2 regions of the Bradyrhizobium sp. SZCCHNS3016 genome follow, and region 1 is predicted to be linked to the other one. Evidence: predicted binding sites of a transcription regulator. Region 1 holds the regulator's gene; the other holds the start of a gene.
The links. The regulator LexA, encoded in region 1, represses DNA repair genes until DNA is damaged. The targets are predictions, from matches to a motif close to TGTTCNNNNTGTGTTCNG.

Region 1 (15,944 bases):
CGGCCAGTATGCCGCGCTCGAAGGCCTCAACGTGATCGGCATGAAGCGCCGCAAGTTCACCCGCGAGCGCCTCGCCACGGTGCGTGCCTTCTACCAGAAGCTGTTCCACGGTCCCGGCGTGTTCGCCGACCGCCTCGCGGCGGTGCGGCCGCTCGCTGGTGAGGATCCTGCCATTGCCGAGATCCTCGCCTTCATCGACGGCGGCCGACATCGCGCCTTGTGCCTGCCCGAGATCGGCAGGCCGACGATCGAGCCTTGAGCGCGATGGGGGCGCCGGCCGCCGAGACCACGCCGCCGATCGGCATGATCGCCGCGGGCGGGGTGCTGCCCTTTGCGGTCGCCGACGAGATCGTCGCGCGCGGCCGGACGCCGGTGCTGTTCGCCCTGAAGGGCATCTGCGATCCGAAGCCGCTGGCGCGCTTCCGGCATCACTGGATCGGCCTCGGCCAGCTCGGCAACGCCCTGAAGCTACTCAAGGCCGAGGGCTGCCACGACCTGATGTTCATCGGCAATCTCGTTCGGCCGGCGGTGTCGGAGATCCGTTTCGACTGGGGCACGCTGCGCGAGCTGCCCTACATCTGGTCGGCCTTTCGTGGCGGCGACGATCATCTGCTGTCCGGCGTTGGCCGCATCTTCGAGCGCCACGGCTTTCACATGATCGGCGTCAAGGACGTCGCCCCCAATCTGCTCGTGCCCGAAGGGCGGCTGACGCGGAGCGGGCCCAACGATCTGGTGACCGGTGACATCGCCAAGGGGCTCGCCGTGCTGCGCGCGATGGCGCCGTTCGATGTCGGGCAGGCGGTGGTCGTGATCGACGGCCACGTCGTTGCGCTCGAGGACATCGAGGGCACCGACGGGCTGCTGGCCCGCGTTGCGCGGCTGCGTGCCGATCGCCGCATTCGTGCTGCGGCCGGGCGCGGCGTGCTGGTGAAGGCGCCCAAGGCCGGCCAGGATCTTCGCTACGACCTGCCGACCATCGGCCCGCGCACCGTCGAGGGGCTTTCAGCTGCGGGTCTCGCCGGAGTCGCCGTCGCGGCCGCCTATACGCTGCTCGCCGATCCCCAGGAGACAGTGGCTGCCGCCGATCGGGCAGGCGTGTTCATCACGGGCGTCACTGCGTGACGGCGCGGCCTCTGGCAGGCGCGGCCATGCGCAGGATCTGCCTGGTCGCGACCGAAGAGTCCGGGGATCGCCTCGGCGCCAGCCTGATGAAGGTGCTGCGCCAGCGGCTCGGCGACGGCGTCGAATTCTCTGGCGTCGGCGGCCGCGGCATGACACGCGAGGGGCTCGCCTCGCTGTTTCCGATCGAGGAGCTCTCGATCGTCGGCTTCGCGGCGGTGCTGAAGCAACTGCCCAAGATCCTCCGCCTGATCCGCGGCACGGTTGACGCGATCGTTGCGGCCCAGCCCGACGTGCTCGTCATCATCGACAGTCCCGACTTCACCCAGCGCGTGGCGAAGCGGGTTCACGCGCGCGATTCCGAGATTCCGATCGTGAACTACGTGGCACCGACCGTATGGGCGTGGCGCCCGGGCCGGGCGCGCGCGATGCGCGGCTACGTCGATCACGTGCTGGGCCTGCTGCCATTCGAGCCGGAGGCGTTCCGAAGGCTCAATGGTCCGCCCTGCACCTATGTCGGCCATCCCCTGATCGAGCAGCTCGCCAACCTGCGCCCCAATGCGGCAGAGCAGGCGCGCCGGGATGCCGCCCCTCCCGTTCTGCTGGTGCTTCCCGGCAGCCGGCGCAGCGAGGTCGCGCGCCACATCGCCGTGTTCGGCGAGACATTGGCGCGGCTGCGCGCCCAAAACCTGGCCTTCGAAGCGGTGCTGCCCACCACGCCGCATCTCGAAGCCGCGGTGCGGGCTGGAGTCGCAAACTGGCCGCTCACTCCGGAGATCATCACGGGCGAGGCCGAGAAGCGGGCAGCCTTCAGGCGCGCGCGCGCCGCGCTCGCCAAGTCCGGCACGGTAACCCTGGAGCTCGCGCTGTCCGGCGTGCCGATGGTGACCGCGTATCGCGTCGGCGAGATCGAGGCATTTATTCTCCGGCGAGTCGTCAACGTGCAATCGGTCATTCTCGCCAATCTCGTGATCGGCGAGAACGTCATTCCGGAGTTCCTTCAGGAGGCCTGCACGGCCGACAATCTCGCGCCCGTTCTCGCCGATCTCCTGGGCGACGGTCCGATACGTGCGCGCCAGGTCGAAGCATTCGATCGGCTCGACGCGATCATGTCCACGGGCGCGGCCTCGCCAAGCGTGCGCGCGGCCGACATCGTGCTGGCGACGATGCGCAGCGGACGGCGCTGATCAGGCCTGAAGCGGCATCTTGAATTCGAAGGTCGTTCTGTCCTCGGTCGAGGTAGCCTGCAGCGTGCCGTCATGCGCTCGCGCAATCTCGGAAGCGATGTAGAGTCCAAGCCCGAGACCATGCTGGCTTGGACGCTCGCCGCGCATATAGGGCTTGAACAGATTCTGCATCGCCTTGTCCGAGATCGGCGGTCCGTGATTGGTGACGGCGAGCAAGAAAGAGCCTTCGCTCGTGGTCGCGGAGACCAGGATCGGCTTGTCCTTGTCGCCGTAGGAGATGGCATTGCCGAGCAGGTTCGAGAACAATTGTCCGATCTTGCTGCGGTCGCATTTGACCGGCTCCGCGATGTCGATCCGGGTCTCGATCTCATGGTCGGGCCAGGCCAGCCGGATCTCGGAGACGACCTGCTCGATCACCGGCGCCAGCGGTTGCCGCGCGTCAGGCTTGATCGTCAGGCCGCCGCCGAGGCGCCCCCGGGCGAAATCCATGATGTTGTCGACCAGTCCAGCCATGCGCATGACTGATTTCTGAATCATGCAAATGATCTCGGGCGCTCTGGCGCTGTCCTGACTGCGGAGCAGCACGCGCATTCCGGCGTCGATCGAGGCCAGCGGATTGCGAAGGTCATGGCCGAGAACGCCGATGAATTGCTCTCTCAGCTCGGCGGTCCGGCGCTCGTCGAGCAGATCGGCCTCGGTGATCTTGAGCCGTTGCTCGGTCGAAAACCTGCTCTTCTCGCTGAGGCCGAGGCTGGCCTGACTGAGCGCGAAGCGCTGATGAAGCTCCAGCTGGGCCGCGATCAACTCCCCGAACAGCTGAAACGTGCTGAGGATTTCGGGCCGGTCCAGCTCGCGCGGCGCTGGATCGATCGCGCACAGGGTGCCCCAGATGGTCCCGTCGGACAGGGTGATCGGAGCGGAGATGTAGCTGCGAAAGCCGTAGAGCCTTGGCGTCGGGTGATCGCGAAACATGCGATCCGTCTCGACGTCACCGATGACGACAGCTTCGCCGCGCTCCCGGACCTCGCTGCAGATCGTCGTCTTGACGCGCAGCTCGCCGCCCTCTTTCAGGCCGAAATTGATGTCGTCGCGGACCGCACAACAGACCCATCGATCCGAGGTCACGCGCGCGACCGCAACGAATCCCATCCCGGTGATCCTGCTCACCGAGTCCAGAATTTTGGGAACGGCGTCGAGCTGCTGGACAGCATCGACGTCCGGGTTGGGATTGGTCGTCATCGTATGCTCGAGCTGATCCCCGGTCCAGGATGCAAGTCGTGTCTTCAATTTGCACCATTCAACGCATTGAGCTCCGGAACGTTCGCCGGAACAAAAGGATCGTGGTGCGATTGAATGAGATTGGACAGGAGACAGAGTGTCCCGCGGTCGGCTCACAAGAAAAACAGTTCTGGTCGTTGAGGACGAGGGTCTGATCCGCGCCAACGCTGTCGACATGATCAGAGACCTCGGTTTCGAAGTCATCGAGGCCGTTGACGCCGATCAGGCCATTTCGCTTCTCGAGCGATGTGACCGCGTATCGGTCGTTTTCACGGATATCCAAATGCCCGGTTCGATGGACGGCCTTCGGTTGGTCGCCGTCATCAGGGACCGCTGGCCCCCGGTTGCGCTCCTGGTGACGTCAGGTCAGGTGACCCCTTCGGAATTGCCGTCGGGCGCGCGCTTCCTTGCCAAGCCATATGGGGCCGAGCAGCTCAGGTCTCATCTCGCGGCGCTGGCCTGATGCACTCCCGACTGGTGCCGCGAGTTAGAAAGATGCTCAGAAAGGTGCGACCTCACAAACGAAACGGCGCCGTCGGGATCGACGGCGCCGTTCGAGAGCGGAATTGCGCTGCGCTCAGCCGCGCTTGTCCATGTCGACATAGTTGCGCGTCGTGACGCCGGTGTAGAGCTGGCGCGGACGGCCGATCTTCTGTTGCGGATCCTCGATCATCTCGCTCCACTGGCTGATCCAGCCGACGGTGCGGGCGACGGCGAACAGCACCGTGAACATCGACACCGGGAAGCCCATCGCCTTCAGGGTGATGCCCGAGTAGAAGTCGACGTTCGGATAGAGCTTGCGCTCGATGAAGTACTGATCGCTGAGCGCGATCTTCTCGAGCTCCATCGCGACCTTGAGCATCTGATCGTCGGCGTGGCCCGTCTCCTTGAGCACCGCGTGACACATCTTCTGCATGATCTTGGCGCGCGGGTCGTAGTTCTTGTAGACGCGATGGCCGAAGCCCATCAGGCGCACGTCGCTGTTCTTGTCCTTCACCTTGGCGATGAAGTCCGGAATCTTGTCGACGGTGCCGATCTCGGCCAGCATGTTCAGCGCGGCCTCGTTGGCGCCGCCGTGTGCCGGACCCCACAGGCAGGCGATGCCGGCGGCGATGCAGGCAAACGGGTTGGCGCCCGAGGAGCCGGCGATGCGCACCGTCGAGGTCGAGGCGTTCTGCTCGTGATCGGCGTGCAGGATGAAGATCTTGTCGAGCGCGTCGGCGAGAACCGGGTTCGGCTTGTACTCCTCGCACGGCACCGCGAAGCACATGTTCAGGAAGTTCTCGGCGAAGGAGAGCGAGTTCTTCGGATAAACGAAGGGCTGGCCGATGGTGTATTTGTAGGCCATCGCCGCCAGGGTCGGGATCTTGGCGATCATCCGCATCGACGCGATCATGCGCTGCTTCGGATCATTGATGTCGGTAGAGTCGTGGTAGAACGCGGCGAGCGCGCCGACCGAAGCGACCATGACCGCCATCGGATGCGCGTCACGGCGGAAGCCGTGGAAGAAGCGCGACATCTGCTCGTGCACCATCGTGTGATGGGTCACGCGATAGTCGAAATCCTGCTTCTGGGCCTTGGTCGGAAGCTCCCCGTACAGCAGCAGATAGCAGGTTTCCAGGAAGTCGCCCTTCTCGGCGAGCTGCTCGATCGGGTAGCCGCGGTATTCCAGGACGCCGGCGTCGCCGTCGATATAGGTGATCTTGGACTGGCAGCTGCCGGTCGAGGTGAAGCCGGGGTCATAGGTGAACATCCCGGTCTGGGCGTAGAGCTTGCCGATGTCGATGACGTCGGGACCCACGGTGCCGCTCAGGATCGGAAGATCGAAATTCTTGTTGCCGACGGTGAGGGTCGCGGTCTTGCTTGCGGATTTTGCGTCCATCGTTTGTCCCCGATGAGATCGTTAGGCTTGGCCCTTGTTCTTTTTGAGAGATGGCAGGGCAGGTGGACTTTATCTAGTGCGGTGGCTTTGACATTCGCGTCACTGTCGCTGCCAACAGCTTAAGCGAAGGTCAAATCCGAAACCGTACTGGAATCTTATACTTACTAGTGTCCTTCGGCCCTAACATCCGTCAACGAGCCCGCCGCAACGTATGAAGAATGTCCGAGCCGGGAAAACCAGTGGGTGCCGCGCAAATGCGTATCGTATTGCCCTGTGCGCTGCAAGATGGGGAGCAATGCGACCTTATGAGGTGGTCTGGTCCTCCAGACGGCCCAAGGATTCATCACGCCCCAGGATCGCCAGAACGTCGAAAATACCGGGTGAGGTGGTTCGGCCGGTGAGCGCCGCGCGCAGCGGCTGCGCCACCGCGCCCAGCTTGAGATTGTTGGCTTCAGCAAACGCACGCAGCGCGGCTTCCGTGGCCGGTCCGCTCCAGGACTCGACAGCGGCCAGCGCCTCATGCAGCCGGCCGATCAAGGCACGGCTGTCCGGCGTCAGCAGGGCGGCGGCCTTGGCGTCGATCGGAAGCGGCCGGTCGGCAAAGATGAAGGCGGCGCCGTCGATCAGCTCCAAGAGCGTCTTGGCGCGCTCCTTGAGGCTCGGCATCGCCTGGATGAGCTGCGCGCGCGTGGCGTCGTTGAGCTTGGCCTTGAGAGCCGCGCCGTTCGGCACGTAATTCAGCACGTCCTCGAACTGGCGCGCCAGCGCCGCGTCGTCGCTGTGGCGGATGTAGTGGCCGTTGAGATTTTCCAGCTTGGCGAAGTCGAACCGCGCCGCCGAGCGGCCGATCGCCGGCAGGTCGAACGCCTTGATCATCTCCTCGGTCGAGAAGATCTCCTGGTCGCCATGGCTCCAGCCGAGCCGCACCAGGTAATTGCGCAGTGCCGACGGCAAATATCCCATCGCACGGTAGGCGTCGACGCCGAGCGCACCGTGGCGCTTCGACAGCTTCGAGCCGTCCGGCCCGTGAATCAGCGGGATGTGCGACATCGACGGCACCGTCCAGCCGAGCGCATCGTAGATCTGCTTCTGGCGCGCGGCGTTGATCAGATGGTCGTCGCCGCGGATGACGTGGGTGACGCCCATGTCGTGGTCGTCCACGACCACCGCCAGCATGTAGGTCGGATTGCCATCGCCTCGCAGCAGCACGAGGTCGTCGAGGTTCTCATTCTGCCAGACCACGCGGCCCTGCACCTGATCCTCGATCACGGTCTCGCCGGTCAGCGGCGCGCGCAGCCGGATCGTCGGCTTGACGCCTTCGTGCGCCTCCTTCGGATCGCGGTCGCGCCACATGCCGTCGTAGAGCCGGGTGCGGCCTTCCGCGCGCGCCTTTTCGCGCATCGCGGCCAGCTCCTCGGCGGTGGCATAGCAGCGATACGCCATGCCGCTGGCGAGCAGTTGCTCGGCGACCTCGCGATGGCGCGCGGCGCGGCTATATTGGTAGATGACCTCGCCGTCCCAATCGAGCTCGAGCCATTTCAGGCCGTCCAGGATGGCGTCGATGGCCGCCGTGGTCGAGCGCTCGCGGTCGGTGTCCTCGATCCGCAGCAGCATCTTGCCGCCGCGGCCCCGCGCATACAGCCAGTTGAACAGGGCCGTCCGGGCGCCTCCGATGTGGAGAAAGCCGGTCGGGGAGGGGGCAAAGCGCGTGACGATCGGGGAGGTCATGGGCGGCAGCACGAAATCCAGGCAGGGGCTATGAAGGGCGGGGGGTGTATAGCAGGCCTATCGCATAACTAAAGCCTTCCTTGGGGGAAGCGGATTTGGCAGATAGGCTGCCAAATTCCGGAGCAGGATATTCTTGATGACCACGACGACAGACACGGCGGCGACGGCAGAGGCAGGGCGCGACTTCATCCGCGACATCGTCCAGGCCGATCTCGACAGCGGCAGGCACAAGACGGTCGTCACCCGGTTCCCGCCGGAGCCGAACGGCTACCTGCATATCGGCCATGCCAAGTCGATCGGTCTCAACTTCGGCATTGCCCAGGAGTTCGGCGGCCGCTGCAATCTGCGCTTCGATGACACCAATCCGACCAAGGAAGAGCAGGAATATATCGATTCCATCCAGGCCGACGTGCGCTGGCTCGGCTATGACTGGGGCGACAACCTGTTCTTCGCCTCGGATTATTTCGAGCGGCTCTACGATTGGGCGGAAGGGCTGATCAAGGCCGGGCTCGCCTATGTCGACGACCAGTCGCAGGAGGAGATCCGCCTGTCGCGCGGCACGCTCACCGAGCCCGGCAAGAACAGCCCGTTCCGCGACCGCACGGTCGAGGAGAATCTCGACCTGTTTCGGCGCATGAAGGCCGGCGAATTCCCGAACGGCGCGCGCGTGCTGCGCGCCAAGATCGACATGGCCGCCGGCAACATCAACCTGCGCGACCCCGTGCTGTACCGGATCATGCACGCCCATCACCCGCGCACCGGCGACGCCTGGAAGATCTATCCGAGCTACGACTACGCCCACGGGCAGTCGGACGCGATCGAGGGCGTGACGCACTCGATCTGCACGCTCGAGTTCGAGGACCACCGGCCGCTCTACGATTGGTTCCTGGACAAGCTGCCGGTGCCGTCGCATCCGCACCAGTACGAGTTCGCGCGGCTCAACCTGACCTACACGCTGCTGTCGAAGCGCGTGCTGACGCGGCTGGTGCAGGACGGCCATGTCTCCGGCTGGAACGATCCGCGCATGCCGACCATCGCCGGCCTGAAGCGGCGCGGCGTGCCGCCGGCGGCGGTGCGCGAGTTCATCAAGCGCATCGGCATCGCCAAGGCCAACAGCGTCGTCGATGTCGGCATGCTCGAATTCTGCATTCGTGAGGAGCTGAACCGCACGGCGCTGCGTCGGATGGCCGTGCTGCGGCCGCTGAAGGTGGTGATCGAGAATTATCCGGAAGGCCAGGTCGAGGAGCTCGAGGCGATCAACCACCCCGACGATCCCTCGGCCGGCACGCGCAGGATCGCCTTCGGCCGCGAGCTCTATATCGAGCAGGACGACTTCATGGAGAACCCGCCGAAGAAGTTCTTCCGGCTGTCGCCGGGTAACGAGGTGCGGCTGCGCTACGCCTATTTCATCAAGTGCCGCGACGTCATCAAGAACGACGCCGGCGAGATCGTCGAGCTGCGTTGCACCTATGATCCCGCGACCAAGGGCGGCAACGCGCCGGATGGACGCAAGGTCAAGGCGACGATGCACTGGCTGCCGGCTGCGCAGTCGCTGACAGCCGAGATTCGCATCTACAATCAGCTGTTCGCCAATCCGAGCCCCAATGCGGCCGACTTCACCGCCGATCTCAATCCCAACTCACTCGAGGTCCTGACCGACGCCCGCATCGAGCCGGCGATCGCCGAGAGCAATTCGGACGCGCCGATGCAGTTCGAGCGCCAGGGCTACTTCGTCCGCGATCCGGATTCGACGCCCGACAAGCTCGTGTTCAACCGCACCATCGGCCTGCGCGACACCTTTGCGAAGGAGGTCGCGAAGGGATGAGATGGGGACCGCAGCCGCAGCTCAATTGATCGCTGCGAGGCCGGCCTCGGTCAGCGTTGGCACGCCATCGCTGACCTCGACCAGGCCGCGCTCCGCGAGGAGCGAGAGATCATCGTCGGCGACGGGGGAGAGCGTGAGCCGGTGGGCCTTGATGTCCCGCAACGTCCAGCGCAAGTGGATCGCCGTGTCGAGCGCGAGGTCGGCAAAGGGATCGTCATTGTCATGGTGGTCCATACCCGCATAAGCCCGTGCGGTGCCGAAAGTTCCAATGACGTTCCCGGCACCGGGATTGGATTCTCGTTTCGTTCCGCTAGTCGGATTCCCCGTGGTTTCGCTAGCCTCCATGCCCGTGAAGTAACGGGTGGTGTGGGCAATGGCGGAGCCGGTCAGGCCGCCGGGAGGGCGTCGCGGGCTCGCGGGCACGATGGCCGATGTCTGGCCGCCGCGCGGCGCGCTGGCCGGCGGCTGGCCCGCGATCGGGTCCGGCGCGTCGTCGGCATTCGCCGCCCGCCTGAAGAGCTGGGCGGTCGAGGAGGCCGGGGCGGGCCGGCTGCTGCCCTGGGTGCCGGTGGCGTTCGGGGCCGGCATCGCGCTGTACTTCTCCGCCGATCACGAGCCGGTGCTCTGGATCGCCGCCACCACCGCCGCGCTGCTCTGCATCGTCGCCGTCATGATGCGGCGGCATCGGATGTTTCCGGCTGCCGTGATGATCGCAGCTGCAGCGTGCGGCTTTGCCGCGGCGACCATCAAGACCGCGCGTGTCGCACATCCGGTGCTGGCGCGGCCGCTGTACTCCGTGGCGCTGTCCGGCTTCGTCGAGGCGCGCGACATCCGCGAGCGCAGCGATCGGATCGTGCTGCGCGTCGCCGCGATGGAGAGCCCGCGCAACGCCGCCACGATCGCGCGCGTGCGGCTCGCGGTGCGCAAGGGCACGGCGCCCGAGGTCGGCAGCTTCGTGCAGCTCAAGGCGCGGCTGCTGCCGCCGATGGCCCCGGTGCGGCCGGGATCCTACGACTTCGCGCGCGACATGTTCTTCCAGGGCATCGGCGCCTCCGGCTTCGTGATGGGCGCGATCACGACGGCGCCGCCGCCGCAGGCCGCCGGCTTCGGCCTGGGCTATGCGGCGGCCATGCAGGGCCTGCGCGATGCGATCGACGCACGCATCCGCGCCCGCCTGACGGGCGATGAGCGCGCCATCGCCACCGCGCTGCTGACCGGTCGGCGCGACGCCATCACGCCCGATGTCAACGATGCGATGTTCGTCTCCGGCCTCGGCCACGTGCTGTCGATCTCAGGCTATCACATGGCCGTCGTCGCCGGCGTCGTGTTCTTCGCCGTGCGCGCGCTGCTTGCGCTGATCCCCGGCCTCACCATCAGCCATCCGATCAAGAAATGGGCGGCCGCGGCAGCGCTGGTCGCGGCGGCGTTCTACCTGCTGCTGTCGGGCGCGGAGGTCGCGACGCAGAGATCGTTCTTCATGACGGCCGTGGTGCTGATCGCGGTCATGGTCGATCGCCGCGCCGTCACCTTCCGCACGCTCGCGGTCGCGGCGATGATCGTGCTGATCGCGGCACCCGAAGCGCTGGTGCATCCGAGCTTCCAGATGTCGTTCGCGGCGACGCTCGGCCTGGTCGCGCTGGTGCAGTTCGGCCTGCCCAAACTGTTTGCGACGCCGGACAGCTCCACGACGCAGCGCATCGCGCTGTGGGGCGGCCGCGAGCTCGCGATGCTGCTGCTGGCCTCGCTGATCGCGGGGCTTGCGACCACGCCCTATGCCGCGTTCCACTTCCATCGCGTCACGCCCTATGGCGTGCTCGCCAATCTCGCGGCGATGCCGGTGGTTTCGGTGCTGGTGATGCCCGCCGGACTGCTCGGCCTGCTGGCGGCGCCGTTCGGGCTCGACGGTCCCTGGTGGACGCTGATGGGCCTCGGCATCGACTGGATGATCGCGGTGACGCGCTGGGTGGCGGCGCTGCCCGGCGCGGTCGGGCGCATCCCGGGCTTCGGCATCGGTCCGCTGATCCTGGCCAGCCTCGGCGTCATCCTGATCGGCCTGCTGCGCACACCGCTGCGCTGGTCGGGCGCCGTCGGGCTCGTGGTGGCCACCGCGTGGGCCGCCACGACGCCGCTGCCCGACGTCCTGATCGCCGGCGATGGGCGCGCGGTGGCGGTGCGCGGCCGTGACGGACGCCTGCAGGTGATGCGCACCGGCAAGGACGTGTTCGCCACCAAGGAGTGGCTCGCGGCCGACGCCGATGCCCGGCTGCCGGCGGATTCATCGCTCGCCGATGGCGTCTCCTGCGACGAGGCGGGCTGCGTGGTCGCGATGGCCGACGGCCGATTCGCCGCCTTGACCCTGCGCGCCGAGGCGCTCGAAGATGATTGCGCCCGTGCCGCGCTGATTGTCACCGCGCGCGCCGCGCCGTCATCTTGCGCGGCGGCCGTCATCGATCGCCAGCGCCTGCAGCAGCAGGGCGCCTTGATGCTGGTGCAGCGGGGCACCGGCTTCTCCGTCACGCCGGTGCGCGCCGGCGGCACCGACCGCCCGTGGTGGCCGGCGCCCGCCGAGGCCGGCGAGTTCGACACGACGCTGACGCCGCGTGCGCCGGTGTCGCGGCTTCAGGACGCGACGCCGCCGGAGACGGAGCAGGGCGAGCAGGATTGAGCGCCGGACAGCTCGAACGTGCCGAGATGATACTCGGTGTCGTCGGGTGCATCGAACAGCGAGGGACCTTCGACCAGCGTAAACGCAGCGCCCGGATATCGTTGCCAGATGGCGATGTCATCAGCCGTGACCGTCAGCCATCCGAACGCAAGCATGTAGCGGCCGGGCTCGGTGATCCGGTCGGCCTTGTTCCAATCGATCTTGTTGACCACGGCGGCAAGCTCCCCCGGCACACAATGCCGGCCGAGGGATGTCGTTCCTATTCGATGCGATGTCGAGAGAAATGCGGACGCGCAGGCGCTCAGGTAATGCTGATGCGGCGAATCGGTGTGGCCTGCGAAGCCGGAACGTCCTCCGCCACGCCCGGGCGGCGCTCGGCCGGCTGCTTGCTGACCGGCAATTGCAGCACGGTGACGCGCTGGCCCTCGCAGAGCTGGGTCACCAGCACGTGGCGGCCGTCGGCGAATTCGATCGCGTCGTGATGGCGATCGGGGATGTGCGTCTCGATGCTGTTGAACTTCGCGACGCGCTCGCGGATCGTCCGGGTCCAGAGCCAGCGGCTGTCGTAGCGGACGTCCTCGACAAATGCCAACTCGGTGCCGGGCAGCATGCAGACTGCGACGGTCGGCTCGCTCTCGAGGGCGAAGCCGCGGGTGGCGGTGCCGCGAAACGTCGTCGAGATCAACGTCTCGCCGACCTTGGCGGGACGGGACGCAACCGCATGGAGGCTGTAGTCACACATCGGATCGCTCCTCGTTGAGAGATAGCCGACCCACGCTCCCCCCGGACAGGCGCAGGCCTCTATCAGAGTGGACATCGATGGTGATGTTAGCGCGCGCTTCACGGCAATTCTGCGCTGATCTGCACCGCGTGCGCCCGCGGGCGATCACAAGCGTTTGAGCATGCCGCGCTGCACATCCTGAGGTGCATTCGCGCGTGACCAATTTCGATCGGCGGCGAAGCGCGTGCGCCCGTCGCCGGTCGACCGATCGCGTCCGCGATCAGTACTTGCGATACAGCCCGACCAGCTTGCCTTGGATCTTCACCCGGTTCGGCGGCAGGATGCGCACCTCGTAGGCGGTGTTGGCCGGCTCCAGCGCGATCGATGCGCCGCGGCGGCGGAAGCGCTTCAACGTCGCTTCCTCATCGTCGATCAGCGCTACCACAATGTCGCCGGTGTCGGCGGTCTCGTTGCGCTGGATCAGCGCCATGTCGCCGTCGAGGATGCCGGCATCGACCATGGAGTCGCCGCGCACCTCGAGCGCATAGTGATCGCCGTTGCCGAGCATGTCGGCGGGCACGCTGATGGTGTGGCTGCGCGTCTGTAGCGCCTCGATCGGGGTACCGGCGGCGATGCGGCCCATCACCGGCACCGCGACGGGGCGCTCGCCATCGTCCAGCGCGGGACTGCTGGTGCGCACCTTGCCGAGATTGCCCTCGATCACCGATGGGGTGAAGCCGCGGCGGTTGTTGGCGGCCTGTGACAGTTCGGGCAGCTTGATCACCTCGATCGCGCGGGCGCGGTTGGGCAGCCGGCGGATGAAGCCGCGCTCCTCAAGCGCCGTGATCAGGCGATGAATGCCGGACTTCGAGCGCAGATCGAGCGCATCCTTCATCTCGTCGAAGGACGGCGGCACGCCGGCTTCCTTGAGCCGCTCGTTGATGAACCGCAGAAGTTCGTACTGTTTGCGCGTCAGCATCTCGACCTGGTCCCCAGTTTGTTGTCGTCCGAGTCCAGGAGCTGCGCCTTGAGCACAAACCGGCTGAGAGCGCCTTGGAGTCGGACCATCATCGCGTCGCCCGCAACATACTAAAAACAAATCATGAACGGACACTATATGTTCGATGTGTGTTCCGCAATCCTTAAATTGTAGTGAACGGACCGGGCTTTGCCGGGGGAAACGGCCTAGCTCGGCAGGCGCAGGATCTCGCACGGGCTGCCGGCGGCGGCCTTCGGCGCAAACGCCCGCCGGATCACCAGCGCCTGCGAGAGCGCGAGATTGCCGAGCAGCGACGAATCCTGCTGGGTCACCGGCGTTGCGATCAGCGTGCCGTCGGCGCGCTCCTCGAGCTGCGCCCGCAGATAGTCCTCGCGCGAATCGTTGGCCCCGAGTTCGCGGCCGAGCAGGGCGGTCTCGCGTGGCATGCGAGCTTCGTCGCGGCCGAGCAGCCGCCGAATCAGCGGCACCAGGAATAGGATGGCGCAGACATAGGACGACACCGGATTGCCGGGCAGTCCGATCACCCTCATGTCGCCGAGCCGTCCGTGCATCATCGGCTTGCCCGGCCGCATCGCGATCTTCCAGAACGCCATCTCGACGCCCTCGGCTTCGAGCGCCTGCTTGACGAGGTCGTGATCGCCGACCGAGGCGCCGCCGGTCGTGATCAGGATGTCGGCCTTGGCCTCGCGCGCCCGCCGGATCCCGGCGATCGTGGCCTCCATCGTATCCGCGGCGATGCCGAGATCGATCGGTGTCGCGCCCTCGCTGCGCACCAGCGCCCGCAGGGCGTAGCCGTTGGAATAGACGATCTGGCCCGGGCCGGGCGTCGAGCCCGGCATCACCAGCTCGTCGCCGGTGGCGAGCAGCGCCACCTTCGGCCGGCGCCGCACCGGCAGTGCCGGATGATTCATGCTGGCCGCCAGCGACAGGTCGCGGTCGCTAAGCCGGCGGCCCGCCTTCAGCAGCACCATGCCCTGGTGGAAGTCGACGCCCGCGGGCCGAATGTGCCGGCCCTTGATCGCGGCCTCGGTGATCACGACGTGGCCATCTTCGGCGATCGTGTCTTCCTGGATCACCACCGCGTCGGCGCCCTCAGGGACAACGCCACCAGTGAAGATGCGCGCCGCCTCGCCGGGTCCGACCACGCGATCGAACGGCCGCCCCGCCGCGACCTCGCCGATCACCCTCAGCCGCACCTTGGCCTGGGCTGCGTCCGCCGCGCGCACGGCGTAGCCGTCCATCGCCGACATCGCCTCGGGCGGCTGCGTCCGCAGCGCCGCGAGGTCGCGGGCCAGGATGCGGTGATGGGCCTCGTCCAGCGTCACCAGCTCCTCGGCCAGCGGCTCGGCGCCGGCGAGCACGGCGGACAACGCATCAGACACCGGCATCAGGGCCATGAGAGTTCCTTCGGACGGAGACGGCAGATCAAATGAGTCGCCTTCTAACCGAACGCGCACGGCTCGGCCAAGGGCTCAGGCCGCTTCCTGCCTTCTGATCGTCTGATGTTGGCCGCGTCCGGGCCGCTGCCTCACGATCGCGCGAGTAACCCTGCAATCAGTGCGCAGAAGGTCGACCGCAGTGCCAAGGCGTTGGCCGATGCGCCGTTCCGATTAGCTCCCGCCCCGCGTTCTATCCAGCAGCCGCGCGACAGGCGGCGCGCTCGGTCGTGTGCAGGATATCCGCAACCATGTTCCGCAGCCAGACCGATGCTGCATCACGATCGAGCTGCAGCGGCCAGACCATCGAGACGGCCGGCAGCCGCAGCTTCAACGGCGCGGGACAGAGCGTCAGCCCAAACCGCGGCCCGTAGAGCTTTGCCATCCTGGTCGGTATCGTCGTGATCACCGCTGACGCGGCCACCGTCGCCAGCACGCTGAGGAAATCCGAGGAGGCCGAGACCACGTTGAGCTCGGTCCCGATCTCGTCAAGCGCCGCCTCCAGGCAGCCCTGCAGGCTGTTGGTCAGCGTCACCAGCGCGTGGGGAAGCGACAGATAGTCGGCGAGGCTGATCGGCGTTTTCATCGCGATGCGCTTTGGATTGTAGACGCAGCTCAGAGCCTGCTCGAACAGGAACTGGGATCTGTGCCGCTGTGCGACGGCCTCGAAGCAGCCGACCGCAACATCCAAGGCGCCATCGTCGAGCAAACGATGCACCTCGTTGCGTTCAGTCGGCCGGCTGAGAAACCGCACTCCGGGCGCCGAGCGACGGAGCGCCGCCGCAAGTTCGGGGATCAGCAGCAGCTCGACCTCGCTTGAAAATCCCAAGCGGATGGTGCGCTGCTCGGTCGCCGGGTCGAACCCCGGTGCGGCGTGCAGCGCAGCCTGCATCTGCCCCAGCGCCGCCCGAACCGGCCCGGCGAGAGCCGCCGCCCGCGGCGTCGGTTGCATGATCGTGCCGACGCGGACGAACAGCTCATCCTGCAGCAGCACGCGAAGCGTCGACAGCGTATGGCTCATTGCCGGCTGCCCCACCTTGAGGCGCGCCGCGCGCGTCACGCTGCGCTCCTGCATCAGCGCGTCGAATGCGACCAGCAGATTG
Region 2 (15,944 bases), on a different contig from region 1:
GTCGAGCGTGGCGAGGCCGGCCGCGCAGGCGATCGGATGCGCCGAGTAGGTGTAGCCGTGGGTGAACTCCACCATGTGCTCGGGGCCGCTCATGAAGGCGTCATGGATGGTGTCACGCACCAGCACGCCGCCCATCGGAGCCGCGCCGTTGGTGACGCCCTTGGCGAAGGTGAGCAGGTCAGGCGTCACGCCGTAGCGCTCGGCGGCGAAGGCGTAGCCGAGGCGGCCGAAGCCGGTGATGACCTCGTCGAAGATCAGCAGGATGCCGTGCTTCTGGGTGATCTCGCGCAGGCGCTTGAGATAGCCCTTCGGCGCCGGGATCACGCCGGTCGAGCCGGCCATCGGCTCGACGATCACGGCGGCGATGGTATTGGCGCCGTGCAGGTTGACGAGATTTTCGAGCTCATCGGCGAAGTGCGCGCCGTATTCCGGTTCGCCCTTGGTGAAGGCCTGCTTCTCGCGGTCATAGGTGGCCGGGATGTGGTCGACGCCGGTCAGCAAGGTGCCGAACAGCTTGCGGTTGTTGACGATGCCGCCGACCGAGGTGCCGCCGAAGCCGACGCCGTGATAGCCGCGGACGCGGCCGATCAGGCGGGTGCGGCTGCCCTGGCCGTTGATCTGGTGGTAGGCCAGCGCCATCTTCAGCGCGGTGTCGGCCGCCTCCGAGCCGGAGTTGCAGAAGAACACGTGATCGAGGCCGGCGGGCGCGAGGTCGGCGATGCGGTTCGCCAACTCGAAGGCCTGGGGAATGCCGAACTGGAACGGCGGCGCATAGTCGAGCGCCGCGGCCTGCTGGCCGATCGCCTCGGCGATCTGGGTTCGGCCGTGGCCGGCATTGCAGCACCACATGCCGGCGGCGGCGTCGATGATCTTGCGACCATCGACGGTGATGTAGTGCATGTCCTTGGCACCGGCGAGCAGGCGCGGGTTCTTCTTGAAGGCGCGGTTCGCGGTGAACGGCATCCAATGCGCGGCAAGATCATTCGGAACGGTGACGGCGGGGCGGGGGCTCTTGTCCAGCATGGGGACCTCTCGGACGGTTGTGCGACGGCGGCAGCATGATCCGGAAAGGTGGCGAACCGGTGCCAGAAAAGCTTGCCGAAACGGATCGTGCTTGATGGGCCTGAATGCGTACGCCGACGTTGTCAGCCGCTGATCCAGGCCTGTTGCAAGTTATCAGCTTCGCGCGCAGACGGAAATGTCAAAGGTCCGGCGTTCCTGCTGCCCTGGTGAGCGGATTCTGCACAGCAGCAGCAGATTGTGCCGCATATTGGAAGTCGCCGCGTCATTTCGCGCCAACCGCGCGGGTGCGCCTCAGGCAGCCGCGTCTCAGACGAGATCGCGCGCGGTGATCCAGAACACCTCGCCCTCGGAGTCCTCAGTGTCGAGCCAGAGCAGCGGCAGGTCGGGATACGCCGCCTCGATCTGCGGACGGTCGCGGCCGACCTCGCACAACAGCCCGCCCTCGGCGGTCAGGTGGTCGCGCGCCTGGCCGAGGATGCGATGGATGATGTCGAGGCCATCAGCGCCGCCATCGAAGGCCAGCGCCGGCTCGGCGCGGCATTCCCGCGGCAAGCCGGCCATGCCCTCGGCATCGACATAGGGCGGATTGGTGATGATCAGGTCGTAGCGGCGCTGGCTGAGGGGGGCGAACAGGTCGCCGCGGTGCAGCGAGATGCGCTCGCCGAGGTCGTAGGCGGCGACGTTCTTCGCCGCGACGGCGAGCGCGTCCTTGGAGATGTCGACGGCGTCGATGACTGCATTCGGGAAGTGGCGGCTCGCGAGGATCGCGAGGCAGCCGGAGCCGGTGCAGAGGTCGAGCACGCTGTCGACCGCCAGGGGATCGTCGATCAGCGAGGTGCCGTCGCCCTCGGCGCCACCGAAATGCGTCTCCAGCAGCTCGCCGATGAACGAGCGCGGCACGATGACGCGCTCGTCGACATAGAACGGCAGGCCGCGCATATAGACCTTGTTGACCAGATACGCCGCCGGCTTGCGCGTGGTGATTCGGGCGGTGATCAGGTCGAGGATTTGCCTGCCCTCGGCGGCGGTGACCCGGGCCGTGACGAAGGTCTCGAACTGATCGGGGCGCAGATGCAGCGCCTCGCCGATCAGGAAGGCGGCCTCGGACACCGGATCGGTGGTGCCGTGCGCGAACACCAGATCGGCGTTCTGGAAGCAGCTCACGGCGTAGCGCAGGTAGTCGAGCAGGCTCACCAGCTCGCCCGCATTGACCTTCGGCAGCCTCAGTGCCGCCGCCTTGCGCGGCGCTGCCGTCTTGACCGTCTTCGCCATCACCTTGTCCAGCGCGCTGCGGCGGCGTCATCGTGGCTCCTGGCCTCGACCCAGCTGCCGCCGTCCTCGGTTTCCTCGCGCTTCCAGAATGGCGCGTTGGTCTTGAGATAATCCATCAGGAACTCCGCGGCCTCGAACGCCGCCTGGCGGTGGCTCGACGCGGTCACCACCAGCACGATGTTCTCGCCCGGCCGGATCCGGCCGAATCGGTGAATCACGGTCAGACCCTGCAGCGGCCAGCGCGTCATCGCCTGTTCGGCATGGCGCATGATCTCCGCTTCCGCCATCCCGGGATAGTGCTCGAGCGTCAGCGCGCTGATCGGCGTGTCATGGTCGTTGCCGCGGCACAGGCCGGAGAAGCTGACGACGGCGCCGATGTCGGTGCGGCCATGGCTGAGCGCCGCGATCTCGGCGGCGGTGTCGAAATCCTCGTGCTGCACGCGGACGGTGACGATCGCGGTCATGATGCCGTGTCCTGGTCTGCCGGTCCGGCGCTCGGCCTCAGCCGCCGGTCATCGGCGGGAAGAACGCGATCTCGCGGGCGCCGGCGATGGCCGCATCCGGCTGCACATGGGTCTGGTCGATGGCGGTGCGGATCACCTTGGGCTTTTCGAACGCATAGGCGTAGTCCTCGCCCTGCGCGCTGAGCCAGGCGATCAGCTCGCTGACCGTGCGGACATCCGCCGGCGGCTCGATGGTCTCCTCGGCCTTGCCGATGCGCTCGCGCACCCAGGCGAAATACTTCACCTTCATCGCGAATCTTCCTCGATGAGGTGGTGGATGCCGGCACGGAAATAGTCATAGCCGGTGTAGATCGTGAAGATCGCCGAAGCCCACAGCAGCACGATCCCGGTCATGGTCACCACCGGTACCACCATGTCACCGGCCTCGCCGGCGAGCAGGAAGCCGATCGCGATCAGCTGCATGGTGGTCTTCCACTTCGCGAGTTTGGTCACCGGCACGCTGACGCGCAGCGCCGCGAGATATTCGCGCAGGCCCGAGACCAGGATCTCGCGGCACAGGATCACGATCGCGGCCCACAGGGTCCAGCCATGGATGCTGTTGTCGGCGGCCAGCATCAGCAGACACGAGGCGACCAGCAGCTTGTCGGCGATCGGGTCGAGCATGCGGCCGAACGCCGATTGCTGGTTCCAGATGCGGGCGTAGTAGCCGTCGAGATAGTCGGTGACGCCGGCGGCGATGAACACGGCGACCGCAACCCAGCGCAGCCACAGCGGATAGTCCATGATCGACTGCGCGTAGATGCAGCCGACCACGACCGGTATCGCGGCGATCCGCGTATAGGTCAGGATGTTCGGCAGGGACGTCGACGTCTTGCTGGGCACGCGTGTGGTCGCAATATTCATCCGGTGTACCAATACTGATGCCGTGCGAACGTCAACCTTCGAGCCGAGCCGCCCGGACAGGATGACGCAGATATGACGCAAATCGCAACAAAGCCTTGCGGAGATAGGAACTCTCGCGCGCGAGGCAACGCGAGCCGCAACGCTTCATTAAGCAACCGGACGCGGTCGCGCCAGTGCCCAGATCGGCGGCCGCGACGCGTGGCCGCGACCTTATTGCAGTGCGGTGACAGCCGGGCGAATGCTTGAGCGGAAGCCTCAGATGGCCTCCGCGCCATGCACCGCGCACCAATGCGCCTGGCGTTCCGCGAACACGCGGTCGCGGACATAGGCCAGCGTCTCCTCATCGAACGTCTCGATCACCTCAAGACTGAACGCGTCAGGGCCGTGGGCGGTCCACGCCGCCTGCAGCCCGCCGCGGCGGTGGCCGCCCTGGCGCAGGGTGAACCACAGCCGGTTCTGGATCTTGTCGAGATCCGGCGCGCAGCCGATCCAGCGCTCCCCGGTGGCGGCGCAGGTGACGGCAAAGATGCCGGCAGGGCTCTTGCGCTCCTTGTAGGCGGCGACGGCCACCTTGCGCTGGTCGGGGGTCATGACGGGCTCCTGATTATCACCCGGGCGTATATCGGATATTTCTATCCGGGTAAAATACTTTCTGCGTGCTGGCATCGCCGTCGGGAGGCGGCGGGCCCGGCCGCTCCGTCATTCCAGGGCGCGCGTACCGCGAGCCCGGAATCCATAACCACGATTGTCTGGATGATGCGGGGGTGAGCGCCACAACGGGTCCGGTCCCCACGCCGCCTGTGAGTATGGATTCCGGGCTCGCTGCGGGCTCCCCCGAAATGAACGGGCCGAGAGAGCCGGGCTTGCGCCGGATCGGGAGGTCGCAGCCTCAACCCGCGTTGCTGTGAAAATATTCGAAAATCTTCCGCGCGCTCTCGGCGCTCACGCCGGGCACCTTGCCGAGGTCGGCGATCGAGGCGCGCTCGATCTCCTTTAGCGTGCCGAAATGGTGCAGCAGCGCGCGCTTGCGCGACGGACCGATGCCGGGGATCTCCTGCAGGCCGGCCTCGCGGATGTCCTTCTTGCGCAGCTTGCGATGTGAGCCGATGACGAAGCGATGTGCCTCGTCGCGCAGCCGCTGGATGAAATACAGCACGGGGTCGCGTGGCTCGAGCTTGATCGCCTCCCGCTCCGGGATGAACAGCGTCTCGCGGCCGGCGTCGCGATCGGGGCCCTTGGCGACCGACATCAGCGCGACGTTGGTGACGCCAAGCTCGGTGAAGATCTCGCGGACGGCATTGAGCTGGCCGCGGCCGCCGTCGATGATGACGAGGTCGGGCCATTGCGGCACGTCGTCCTCCTTGGCCGCGCGTGCGACATCCTTCTCCGACGGCGACACCAGCCGCTTGAAGCGGCGCTGCAGCACCTCCTTCATCATGGCGTAGTCGTCGCCGGGCGTCAGCCCTTCCGACTTGATGTTGAACTTGCGGTACTGGTTCTTCATGAAGCCGTCGGGGCCGGCGACGATCATCGCGCCGACCGCGTTGGTGCCCTGGATGTGGCTGTTGTCGTAGACCTCGATGCGCTTCGGGACCTGCGGCAGGCCGAGCGTTGTGGTCATCGCCTCCAGCAGCCGGCTTTGCGTTGCGGTGTCGGCGAGCTTGCGGCCCAGCGCCTCGCGCGCATTGGTCAGCGCATGGGTGACCAGGTCCTTCTTCTCGCCGCGCTTCGGGCAGGACACCTCGACCTTGTGGCCGGCCTTGACGCACAGCGCCTCGGCGAGCAACTCGGCTTCCTCGATCTCGTGCGACAGCAGGATCAGCTTCGGAGGCGGCTTGTCGTCGTAGAACTGCGTGATGAACGCCGACAGCACCTCCTCCGGCAGATAGCTCTTCTCCGCGCGCGGGAAGTAGGCGCGGTTGCCCCAGTTCTGGCCGGTGCGGAAGAAGAACACCTCGACGCAGGAATAGCCGCCCTCCTGGTGGATGGCGAACACGTCGGCTTCCTCGACGGTGCGCGGGTTGATGCCCTGCTGCGAGGAGATCGCCGACAGCGCCGCGAGGCGGTCGCGATAGACAGCGGCAGTCTCGAACTCGAGCTCGCCAGACGCCTTCTCCATTTCGGTCGCCAGCAGCGCCTTCACGGCCTGACTGCGTCCGGACAGGAAGTCGGTCGCCTCGCGCACGAGCTCGGTGTAGCCGGGGAAGTCGATCTCCTGGGTGCAGGGACCCGCGCAGCGGCGGATCTGGTGCAACAGGCAGGGGCGGGTGCGGCTCTCGAAGAACGAATCGGTGCAGGAGCGGATCAGGAAGGCGCGCTGCAGCGCTGTGATGGTGCGGTTGACGGCGCCGGCCGAGGCGAACGGTCCGAAATAACGCCCGGGTCGCGACTGCGCGCCGCGGTGCTTGAGGATCTGCGGCGCCCAATGGTCGCCGGTGATCAGGATGTAGGGGAACGACTTGTCGTCGCGCAGCTGCACGTTGAAGCGCGGCTTGAGCTGCTTGATCAGGTTGGCTTCGAGCAGCAGCGCCTCGGTCTCCGTGGTGGTGGAGACGATCTCGACAGTCACGGTGGCGGCGATCATGCGCAGGATGCGCGCCGGCAGCGGCGCGTTGGCGCGGGCGTAGGACGACAGCCGCTTTTTGACGTTCTTGGCCTTGCCGACATACAGCACGTCATGGGCTGCGTTGAGCATGCGGTAGACGCCGGGCGAGGTCGGCGCCAGCCGCACCGCGTTCTCGATCGCGGCATGGCCGATCGCCAGCGGGCCCTCGCCGACCGCCTCCAGGCTCTCCTCGGCCAGCTCCGGCAGCCGGCCGTCATCGTCCTCGTCCGCAGCCGGGGCGGCGGGATCGAGGTCGGGCGTGTCGATGGCCTCGGGGGGCAGGTCGGCAGAGGCGCCACGCCGGCTCGGGGGCGTCGGCGCCTTGGATGGGTCGGAGCTGTGGGTGGTCATGTCCAACAAATTAAGCGCTGCCGCGCCGCCTCGCCAGCTTGCGATGGCGCCATGCACAGGGCAGGGCGGTAACGCTTCGTTAAGCACGTTAATGGCCGGGTAACCCGGCTTAACAACGGCTTAACCTAAAACTCTCGATAAATGCTCACGAAAGAAGCGAGAGTTCCGTAACCACGTCGGCCCGCGCAGCACAGTCGCGCGGCGCATGCTCCGGGTGGTGACGGCGAGTTGCGTGGAGTGAGCGATGAACAGGTTCTTGGTCGGTGCTGCCGCCGCGGCGGGCTTGGGCGCGGCGGCTCTCGGATCGGTCTCGGCGCAGGCGGCCGATCTCGGCTATGGGCGCGGCGCGCCCTATACCGTGAACCAGCCCCTCAACGCCTATAGCTGGGCCGGCCCCTATCTCGGCGGCACGCTGGGCTACGAATGGGGCACCGTCGGCAACAATCCGACCAAGCCGTCCGGTCTCACCGGCGGCCTGACCGCGGGATACAATTGGCAGAACGGCCCATGGGTGTTCGGCGCCGAGGGCGACATCAACCTGACCGGCGCCAACGACACCTTCGCGCCGTGGAAGTTCTCGAACCCGTGGTTCGGCACATTGCGCGGCCGCGCCGGCTACGCCTTCAACAACATCCTGTTCTACGGCACCGGCGGCCTCGCCTTTGGCGGCCTGCGCGCCGAGACCTTCGGTCTTTCGGAATCGCACACCACGGTGGGCTGGACGCTCGGTGCCGGCACCGAGTTCGGCCTGGCGCAGAACTGGACCGCCAAGATCGAGTATCTCTACGTCGATCTCGACAGCAGCAATTTCGTGATCACGGGGGCGAAGAACGACTATCGGTTTGGAGTTGTGCGCGCAGGCATCAACTTCCACTTCTGATGGCAACGAGGGAATAGGAAGAAGAAACGTCGAACGACAACCTCCCGGCCGCTCGCGCGGCCGGGATTTTTTCGTCGTAGTCCCTTTTGTCGTAGCGCTCCGTGCAATCTGGAGGCATGCATCATCGCGCGCGGCCTGCACGTACGAGCCGGCAATGCTGTGCATGCGAGCCGGCGGCGCTGCCGGCAGCTTCCAAACGAACGAATGAGATGCCGTCGAGGCGCCCGCGGCTGCAGTCTCACGCTGGTGCGTGAACCGTCGCCTGGCGGGCTCGCCCTAAGACGACAGGACCAGGTTCACCGCCTTCGGGCCCTTGCCCTTCTTGTCCGGCTCGACCTCGAAGCTGATCCGTTGTCCCTCGGTCAGATCCTTCAGGCCCGCGCGCTCCACCGCCGTGATGTGCACGAACACGTCGCGTCCACCGTCGTCCGGCTTGATGAAGCCGTAGCCGCGCTCACCATTGAAGAACTTGACCGTCCCAGTCATGGCCATCGGGAAACTCCTCCCCCGCAATGCTTCCTCCACTGCGCGCTCTGCGCAGCGTCCGACCGGACATCACTTTGATCGGAAAGCGTTGGCCACCTTAACGCCCAGCGCTCGCCACGCCGGATCGTCTGGATCTTGTTAGGCCTTGATCACCCCGCCGCAACCATTCGCGGAAGCGGAACGTAAAGCCAGTCTTACAATCAGACACAATAATACGGTTCCGCGCCGATTGACTACGGCTTTTCGACCAGTCGCCGTTTCAAGCTTTGGGGAATTCGATCCGGAAGCGCGCCGCGCCGCCCTGGCCGAGCGGCTTCTGCAGTTCCTGCAGGATGAGCTTCAACTCGTCATGCAATGTCCAGGGCGGGTTGACGATCAGCAGCCCGGTCGAGGTCAGCGCCTCGCCTTCGATCTGCGGCGCAACACTGAACTCGATCCGCAGCACCTTGCCCGGTGGCTTGGCCGCGGCCGCGAGCGCCGCGACGCGATCGGTCAGCTCTTCCGTCGCACGCCGGCTCTTGGCGGGATACCAGAGCACGTAGATACCGGTGGTCCACTTTGCGAAGGCCGCAGCGAAGCGGTCCGCGAGCCGCTCGAACTCATCCTTGGCCTCGAACGCCGGATCGATCAGCACCACGCCCCGGCGCTCGTTCGGCGGCACGAAGGCGGGCAGGGCGACCCAGCCGTCGAGATCGACGACGCGGGCCTGGGTGTCGCGGCGCAACTGATCGATCAGCTGCTTGCGGGGGATCGGTGCGAGCTCGCAAAGGGTCATGCGGTCCTGCGGCCGCAGCAGCGCCCGGGCGATCAGCGGCGAGCCGGGATAGGCAACCAGCTCGGCCTTCGGATTGAACGATCTGATGATGTCGAGATAGGGCGACAAGAGTGCATAGGCCTGCTCGGAGAAGCGCGCCTGCAGCACGCGAGCGATGCCGGTGAGGAACTCGCCACTGCGGATGGCCTCATCGCCGGTGAGATCGTACAGGCCTGCGCCGGCATGGGTGTCGATCACCCGGAACGCAGCGGGCTTCTCCTGGAGGTAGACCAGGATGCGCGTCAGCACGATGTGCTTGATGACGTCGGCAAAGCCGCCGGCGTGAAAGGCGTGTCGGTAGTTCATGCGGCACGAGTTACGCCGTTCCGCGTCAAAAGGGTACCCCGTCGATGCGCCGGATGGATCCAGAGAGCATCGGATCAGCGCCGCGCCGAGAGGCGCCGCAGGCCGACGCACTGCGGTCGCCCAATTCGGCAGTCGCTAGCCGCCGCGGACCGGCGGCATGTTGACCTCGTCGCGCCGGCAGGCCTGGCGGTCTATCTCGTCGCAGTTGCGAAACTCCAGATCCTTCGACAGGCAGATCCGGACCTCGCTCAGCCTGGTGCGGTTGCAGGTGACGGCAATGCCCGATGTCGTGAGCTTGGGGTTGGCCTTGATGAAGGCCTCCTCGACCGCCCCCGGCGCCACCGTCTTGGCCTCCGCAAGATCGAGGAATTCCGGCGGGATCTTGATGGCGGCGCGGGCCTTGCGGATGATTTCGAAGTAGGCCTTCGCGGACAGGCCGGCGCAGGTGCCGTGCTTGTCCCACTCGTTGTAGATCAGGCCCGGCGCCGGCATCAGGTCGAGCATCGAGGTCATGATGTTGCGCGGCAGGCGCGGCGCCGGCTGCTCGCAATATTCGGGGTAGCCGTTCTCGTATTGCGGCCACAGCCCGTGCACGACGAACGAGTAAGGTCGGCCGCCGCACTGCTGGGACCGGTTGCCGCGGCCGCCGCGCTCCTCGGCTTCGGCACAGTACGAGGGCGACCACGACAACGAGAGAACGTAGAAGTCGAACGCGCCCGGCGCATTCTGGCGGCGGTCCTGCGCCTCGGCGGCGCCAGCCGTGAGCACACCGAGCAAGAGGGCAAAGCAGGCGATCGTTCTGGACAACAGGACGGCAGGTCGGCGCAGGCAATCGAACATGGCGAACTCCCCGGACAATGCCAGGAGCCTAGCAGCGCGCTGGAACATTTCAAGAACAAAAATGGCTGCCCCGAGGCAGCCATTCGTCAGCCGGCCGCCCGCGCGAGCGGCCGATGGTCCGACAAAGTCGAATCAGGGCTTGGCGGCGCGGCAGGCCGGATTGAAGGCCCAGTTGCGATCGAGGCCGACGACGCAGAACTCGACGCCCTGGTCATAGCCGGCGAAGCCGCCATCCTCGATGATCGAGAAGTTGACGGTGCGCGCCTTGCCGTCACTGATCATCACGCTGCCGGTGCAGAAGCGGCGCGGAATATTGTCGGACTGCCAGGGGCGGAAGGCGATCTCATGAACATTGGCGACGCCGGTGATCGTCAGCGAGGAATTCCAGAAGGTGCTCTCCTTGTCCTGGAACCGCGAGACGATGGTCGGAATGGCCGCCTCGCAAGGCGCGACCCGGCCTTCATATTTCGGGCCGGACAGCCAGAAGTTCATCTCGAGCGGATTGGCGGCCTGAGCCGGGGCGGTGGCGACAATGGCGGCAAGCAGCGCGCCACAAGCGGCGCCGAACATCTTGAAAGGTGAGCTGAAGTCGCGCATGGGCCGTCCGCAAGGCTGATCCGGGAGCGTGGACCGTGCCGCGGCGGCCACAGGAGGTCAAGTGCAACGCGGCAACACTCCACGATTAGTCCTGTTAACGCGAGGCTGGTGTTCTTTTCTTGACCGCACAGGACCTTTAGGATGGCACGCCAGATCGAGGAGAATGCAATGCGGACGCTGAAGGCCGGATTCGTGAAGACTGCAGGCCTCGTGGCCGTTGGGATGCTGCTGGCTGCCGCATCGGCCCACGCCGACGTGGTGCCGCCCTTCAAGGGCAACGACACCGGCGGCATCATCGCCTACCAGCTGGCCCAGCGCACGGATGCGCGTCAGCTCGCGGTCGATCATTGCGCCTCCTACGGCAAGGTCGCGAAGTTCCGCGCCGTCGATGCGCGCTACGGCGGCTACGTCTCGTTCGCCTGCCGCTGGGTGCCCTATGGCTCGGCGCAGCGGCCGCTGCGGACGCTGTACTAACGCCACGATTCGGCGTCATCGGTCCGCCGGTCGCCATCAAGCCCGGAACCGAACCATGACACGCCTGCGCTTCACCTTCGGATTGCTTTGCTGTGGCGTGCTGTGCGGCGCCGCAGGCACCGCACAGGCGGTCGAGCTGCCGGTGCGCAAGGCGGGCCTGTGGGAATTGAAGATGGTCAGGTCCGGCGGCCAGCTGCCGGAGATGACCATGCAGCACTGCACCGACGAGACCACCGACAGGGACATGAACAACATGGCCTCGCCGATGGCGCAGCAGGTCTGCTCCAAGCAGGACATCCAGAAGACCGCAACCGGCTATGTCAGTGATGCCGTCTGCAGCTTCGGCGGCATGAACACGACCTCGCATGCCGACATCACCGGTGACTTCAACTCTGCCTACACGGTGAAGACCACCTCGCGCATCCAGGGCGGTGCCGCCGGAGCCGCCAAGGAAACCGCGGTGACCATCGAGGCGAAGTGGCTCGGCGCCTGCAAGCCCGACCAGAAGCCCGGCGACATCGTCATGCCCGGTGGCGTGAAGATGAACATCAAGGACATGAACAAGCTGAAGAACCTCATTCCGGGCGCCAAGCAGTAGGCGGGCGGCCGTTGCGTTTGGCGGCACGAGCGCAGAGACATGGATCGTCGCTCATTCGCGGACGCAAAGCACGATCTTCCCGATGTGTCGGCTCGTCTCCATTCGGGTGTGCGCATCGGCCGCCTCAGACAAGCGATAGGTGCTGTCGATGTGCGGCCGAATGGCCGTCCCGAGAAGGGGCCCGACGCGTTGCCGCAGGTCGGCCGCGATGCGTCGTTTGAGGTCCAGTGCCGTCGAACGCAGGAATGCGCCGGTGATGCTGGCCCGGCGCGCCATCAGGCCCCGCAGCGGCACCGCCAACTCGTTCCCATGTCCGGCTGAGAGCAGGGCGATCCGTCCGCCCGTTGCGAGCGCCGCAAGGTCCTGCGCGATGTGAGCGCCTGCGGAGGTGTCGAGGATGCAGTCGACACCGCGCGTCCCCGTCGCCGCGCGGATCTGCTCGGCGAGATCAGGATCGGCGTAGTCGAACACGGCGCTGCAGCCGAGCCTGAGCGCCGCGGCGCGCTTCTCTGCGGTGCCGGCGGTGGCAATGACGGGATGACCCAGCGCGCGCAGGAGCTGGATCGCGATCGTGCCGACGCCGCTGCTGCCGCCATGAATCAAGGCGGTCTCGCCGGGCGCCATGCGCATCAGCTCGAAGAAATTGAACCAGGTCGTGAACAGCGCTTCGGGCAGGGCGGCGCCTTGGATCCAGTCGAGGCCGCTCGGCAAGTCCAGGGCAAGATGCTGATCGGTGGCGACGTATTGCGCGTATGAGCCGCCGTCGGTCAGTGCGATCACCGCTTTACCCAGCCGTTCCCGGGGAACGTTGGTGCCGCAGGCCACGATGCGCCCCGAGGCTTCCAACCCCGGCACGGGATTGGGCTCCCGCGACGGCCCGGCAGCGCGCTGGTTGCAGTCATGACGGTTGATGCCGGCGGCTGCGACCTCGATCAGCACATCGTCTGGTCCGAGGCGCGGGACCGGCCAGTCCTGTCGCTCCGACAGGACCTCCGGGCCGCCCGCGGCGGTGATGATGACGGCGCGCTGATCGTCCGGAATCATGCTTGGTCGCTCATGTGCTCACTTACCGACCAGGCTGCACTTGCTGCGGTCGAGCGGGCGAAACGCCTGATCGGGGGCGATCTTCGTCACCAGCTTGACGAAGTCCCAGGGGCCCTTCGATTCGGCGGGGGTCTTGACCTGGACCAGATACAGTTCGTGCACCATGCGCTGGTCGTCGCGGATCTGGCCGTGGTCCGCATAGGCGTCCGAGACCGGCGTCGCCTTCATCCTCGCCATCACGCTTGCGCCGTCGTCGCTGTCGGCATTCTTCACCGCCTGCAGATAGTGCCGCACGGCCGAATAGACCCCGGCCTGTATCTGTGACGGCATCGCCTTCCGGCGCGCGTAGAACGCGTCGGAGAAGCGGCGCGCGGCGGGAGAGGCATCCTCGAAGAAGCTGGTGACGATGAGATCGCCCTGCGTCGCCTTGAGGCCGATGGCTTCAATGTCCACGTTCTGGAACGACATCGGCACGATCTTCATGCCCTGGGCCGCAAGCCCGAATTCCTCGGCCTGCTTGATGGCTGTGGCATTGTCGCCGGCAACGTTGAGCGCCAGGATCTTGGCGCGGGAGGCCTGGGCCTGCAGCAGGAAGGAGCCGTAGTCCGGCGTGCCGAGCTGCGCCTTGACGCTGCCGGCGACCTTGCCGCCGAGCTCGGCGATGCGGGCGCGCGCGGTCGCCTCGACCGAATGGCCGAACGCGTAGTCGCCGGTAATGAAGAACCACGGCTCCTTGCTGGTCTGCATGATGCCCGACACGACGGCTGTCGCGGTCGAATAGGCGTCGTGCGTCCATTGCACCGAGGTCGGGGCGCAGGCCTCGTCGGTCAGCTGGTTGGCGCCGGCCCCCGAGATGAGGAAGATCTTGCCGTTGCTACGCACCAGCTCCTGGACCCCAAGGGCCGCGCCGGAGCTGCCGCCGTCGGCGATCGCCTGCACACCGTCCTGCTCGAACCAGCGCCGGGCGATCGCGACCGCGATATCCGGCTTGTTCTGATGGTCGGCCTGAATGATTTCGATCGGCCTGCCGTTGATCTTGCCGCCAAATTCCTCTGCAGCCATCCGTGCCGCGTCCACCGAGCCGGGCCCCATCGCGGTCGCGAAAATGCCCGTCATGTCGGTGAGCACACCGATACGGATGGCACTCCCTTTGATTTCGGCCTGCGCGGATGAGCCTGCAAGCAGCAGCAGGCCAGCGATGCTGGATCTGAGACAGCGCGACATGATGATCCTCCCCGGATTTGAAGACTTGGTTTTTTGTCGTGTTTGATTGGTGCGCCTCGCGGTTCTCCGCGAGGCGGAGACGTCAGGCTGCCGGTTCGGCAGCCACGGGATTGCGCAGCACGCCGATGCCCGAAATGTCGACCTCGACCGTATCGCCGGGCTTCATGAACAGAGGCGGGGTGCGCTTGAAGCCGACGCCTCCCGGAGTGCCGGTGACGATCACGTCCCCTGGCAGCAAGGTCATGATCGTCGAGCAATAGACGATCAGATCGGGGACATCGGTGATGAGGAGATCCGTGGTGGTCCGCTGCACGGTCTCGCCATTGAGGCGGGTCTGCAGCGTCAGTTTCGACGGGTCGGGAATTTCATCAGCCGTGACCAGCCAGGGGCCGAACGCGCCGGAGCGGTCGAAGGTCTTGCCCGACAGGAATTGCGATGTATGGCGCTGCCAGTCGCGGATGCTGCCTTCATTGTAGCAGGAATAGCCGGCGATGTGCGTGAGCGCGTCCTCGCGCCGGACATGCCGGCCGGCTTTCCCGATCACGAGCGCAAGCTCGCCCTCGTAGTCGAAATGTTCGGAGACACCAGGGCGAATGACCGGCTGCAGATGGCCGACTTGGCTGGTGGGAAAGCGCGCAAACAGCGCAGGTTTCTCGGTGACGGCCCGCCCGGTCTCGGCGACGTGGTCGCGATAGTTCAGGCCAACGCAGATGATCTTGCCGGGATCGGGGATGACGGGCGCGAAGGCGATCGCACTGAGCGGATAGTCGGGCTGTTCGGAGGTGAGCAGCGCGGCGGCTTGGCCGAGCGCATCCGCCTCGAGCAGCGCGCGCAGGCTCTTCGACGGCAGGCGCCGGCCGAGGTCGACCACACCGTCTCCCTTCACCGCGCCGTATCCGGGACGCCCGTCAATGACAAAGGAAACCAGCTTCATACGTGAACCCTCTCAGCAAAACGGAAACGATCAGGCGGCGCTCGGCCGCGGCGCGAGGACGGCGAGGCCGGACAACAGCGCGGCGAGATCCTCACTCTTCTGCACGGCACCCAGGATGTAGCGGTCCGGGCGCATCAGCACGGCGGCGAAGCCGTGCTCGTCGAGCCAACCGTCGAGGCCGCCAGCCTCCTCGCCGGAAATGATGGCGACGTCAGCGACCGCCGAGCTAGCATGTTCCTGCTCGATGACCGCGGCACCAAGGCCAGACCGGCACAACAGCGCAAAGCGATAGCCGACGCGGTCGTCGCTGCGGCCGAGATCACGGCTGCGGAATTGCGGCGCTAGCTTTCCCGTCATGCTGCGATCGCCGCCGGCAAGGCCCGGGCCGAGCAGTGGCTTCTGCACGTCGAGCTTGAGCTGGCCGTCGCCCTGTGCCGTGCCGGTCGCGAGCGCCGCCTCGACCGCCCTGGTGTTGATGAGTCCGCCCAGCCGTATCGCGAGCTCGATGAATTCGCGCACGTGGGGCGCGCGCTCGCTCTGATAGGTGTCGAGGAGATCAGGCGTTGCCTTGCCGGCAATCACATGGGCCAGCTTCCATGCGAGGTTGGCTGCGTCGCGAATGCCGGCACACATGCCCTGACCGAGGAAAGGCGGGGTCTGATGCGCGGAATCGCCTGCGAGCAGGAACCGTCCACCGCGCCATTGCTGGGCGACCGCGGAGTGGAATGTGTAGACGGCGGCGCGTTCGATCTCGGCCTCTGCGGGCTGGAGCCAGGGCGAGAGCAGCTCCCACACGCGAGCCGGTTGGGTGATCTCGACCGCGTCCTCGTCAGGACGAACCGTGATCTCCCACCGGCGCCGGTTGCCGGTGCCGCGAATATAGGTTGCGGGACGCTGCGGGTTGCAGTGCTGGACGCTGAAATCGCCGAGATCGGGCCGCTCCTCCCTCAGCAGCACGTCGCAGACGAGCCAGCGCTCGTGAAAGCCGAGATCGTCCAGCGCCGAGCCGATGAAGCGGCGCACCAGCGAACGTGCACCGTCGCAGCCGATGACATAGGCGCAGGAGATGTCGACGAGCCGGCCGGTACCGAGGTCTTCATAGCGAACGCGCGCACCGTTGTGGTCCTGC

Region 2: the regulator LexA is predicted to act here: its motif matches at 9,985-10,002, upstream of QW881_RS01000 (ribonuclease T2).

Annotation. Positions count from the first base shown of each region.
Region 1 covers NZ_JAUETE010000007.1:123,902-139,845, forward strand. The annotation lists gene lpxA (acyl-ACP--UDP-N-acetylglucosamine O-acyltransferase) at 1-259, shown strand, start outside; gene QW881_RS15450 (LpxI family protein) at 265-1,122, shown strand; gene lpxB (lipid-A-disaccharide synthase) at 1,149-2,306, shown strand; gene QW881_RS15460 (GAF domain-containing sensor histidine kinase) at 2,307-3,545, opposite strand; gene QW881_RS15465 (response regulator) at 3,682-4,047, shown strand; gene gltA (citrate synthase) at 4,162-5,466, opposite strand; gene gltX (glutamate--tRNA ligase) at 5,770-7,194, opposite strand; gene QW881_RS15480 (glutamine--tRNA ligase/YqeY domain fusion protein) at 7,331-9,019, shown strand; gene QW881_RS15485 (hypothetical protein) at 9,041-9,253, opposite strand; gene QW881_RS15490 (ComEC/Rec2 family competence protein) at 9,393-11,684, shown strand; gene QW881_RS15495 (hypothetical protein) at 11,639-11,896, opposite strand; gene QW881_RS15500 (hypothetical protein) at 11,986-12,426, opposite strand; gene lexA (transcriptional repressor LexA) at 12,686-13,384, opposite strand; gene glp (gephyrin-like molybdotransferase Glp) at 13,591-14,802, opposite strand; gene QW881_RS15515 (LysR family transcriptional regulator) at 15,035-15,944, opposite strand, start outside.
Region 2 covers NZ_JAUETE010000001.1:203,243-219,186, forward strand. The annotation lists gene QW881_RS00950 (aspartate aminotransferase family protein) at 1-1,023, opposite strand, end outside; gene prmB (50S ribosomal protein L3 N(5)-glutamine methyltransferase) at 1,330-2,295, opposite strand; gene QW881_RS00960 (molybdenum cofactor biosynthesis protein MoaE) at 2,295-2,759, opposite strand; gene moaD (molybdopterin converting factor subunit 1) at 2,797-3,048, opposite strand; gene pgsA (CDP-diacylglycerol--glycerol-3-phosphate 3-phosphatidyltransferase) at 3,045-3,662, opposite strand; gene QW881_RS00975 (GIY-YIG nuclease family protein) at 3,918-4,253, opposite strand; gene uvrC (excinuclease ABC subunit UvrC) at 4,552-6,618, opposite strand; gene QW881_RS00985 (porin family protein) at 6,863-7,498, shown strand; gene QW881_RS00990 (cold-shock protein) at 7,775-7,990, opposite strand; gene QW881_RS00995 (23S rRNA (adenine(2030)-N(6))-methyltransferase RlmJ) at 8,244-9,104, opposite strand; gene QW881_RS01000 (ribonuclease T2) at 9,240-9,944, opposite strand; gene QW881_RS01005 (hypothetical protein) at 10,077-10,541, opposite strand; gene QW881_RS01010 (hypothetical protein) at 10,710-11,015, shown strand; gene QW881_RS01015 (DUF3617 domain-containing protein) at 11,071-11,613, shown strand; gene QW881_RS01020 (NAD(P)H-quinone oxidoreductase) at 11,665-12,657, opposite strand; gene QW881_RS01025 (ABC transporter substrate-binding protein) at 12,676-13,881, opposite strand; gene QW881_RS01030 (fumarylacetoacetate hydrolase family protein) at 13,964-14,815, opposite strand; gene QW881_RS01035 (bifunctional 3-(3-hydroxy-phenyl)propionate/3-hydroxycinnamic acid hydroxylase) at 14,846-15,944, opposite strand, start outside.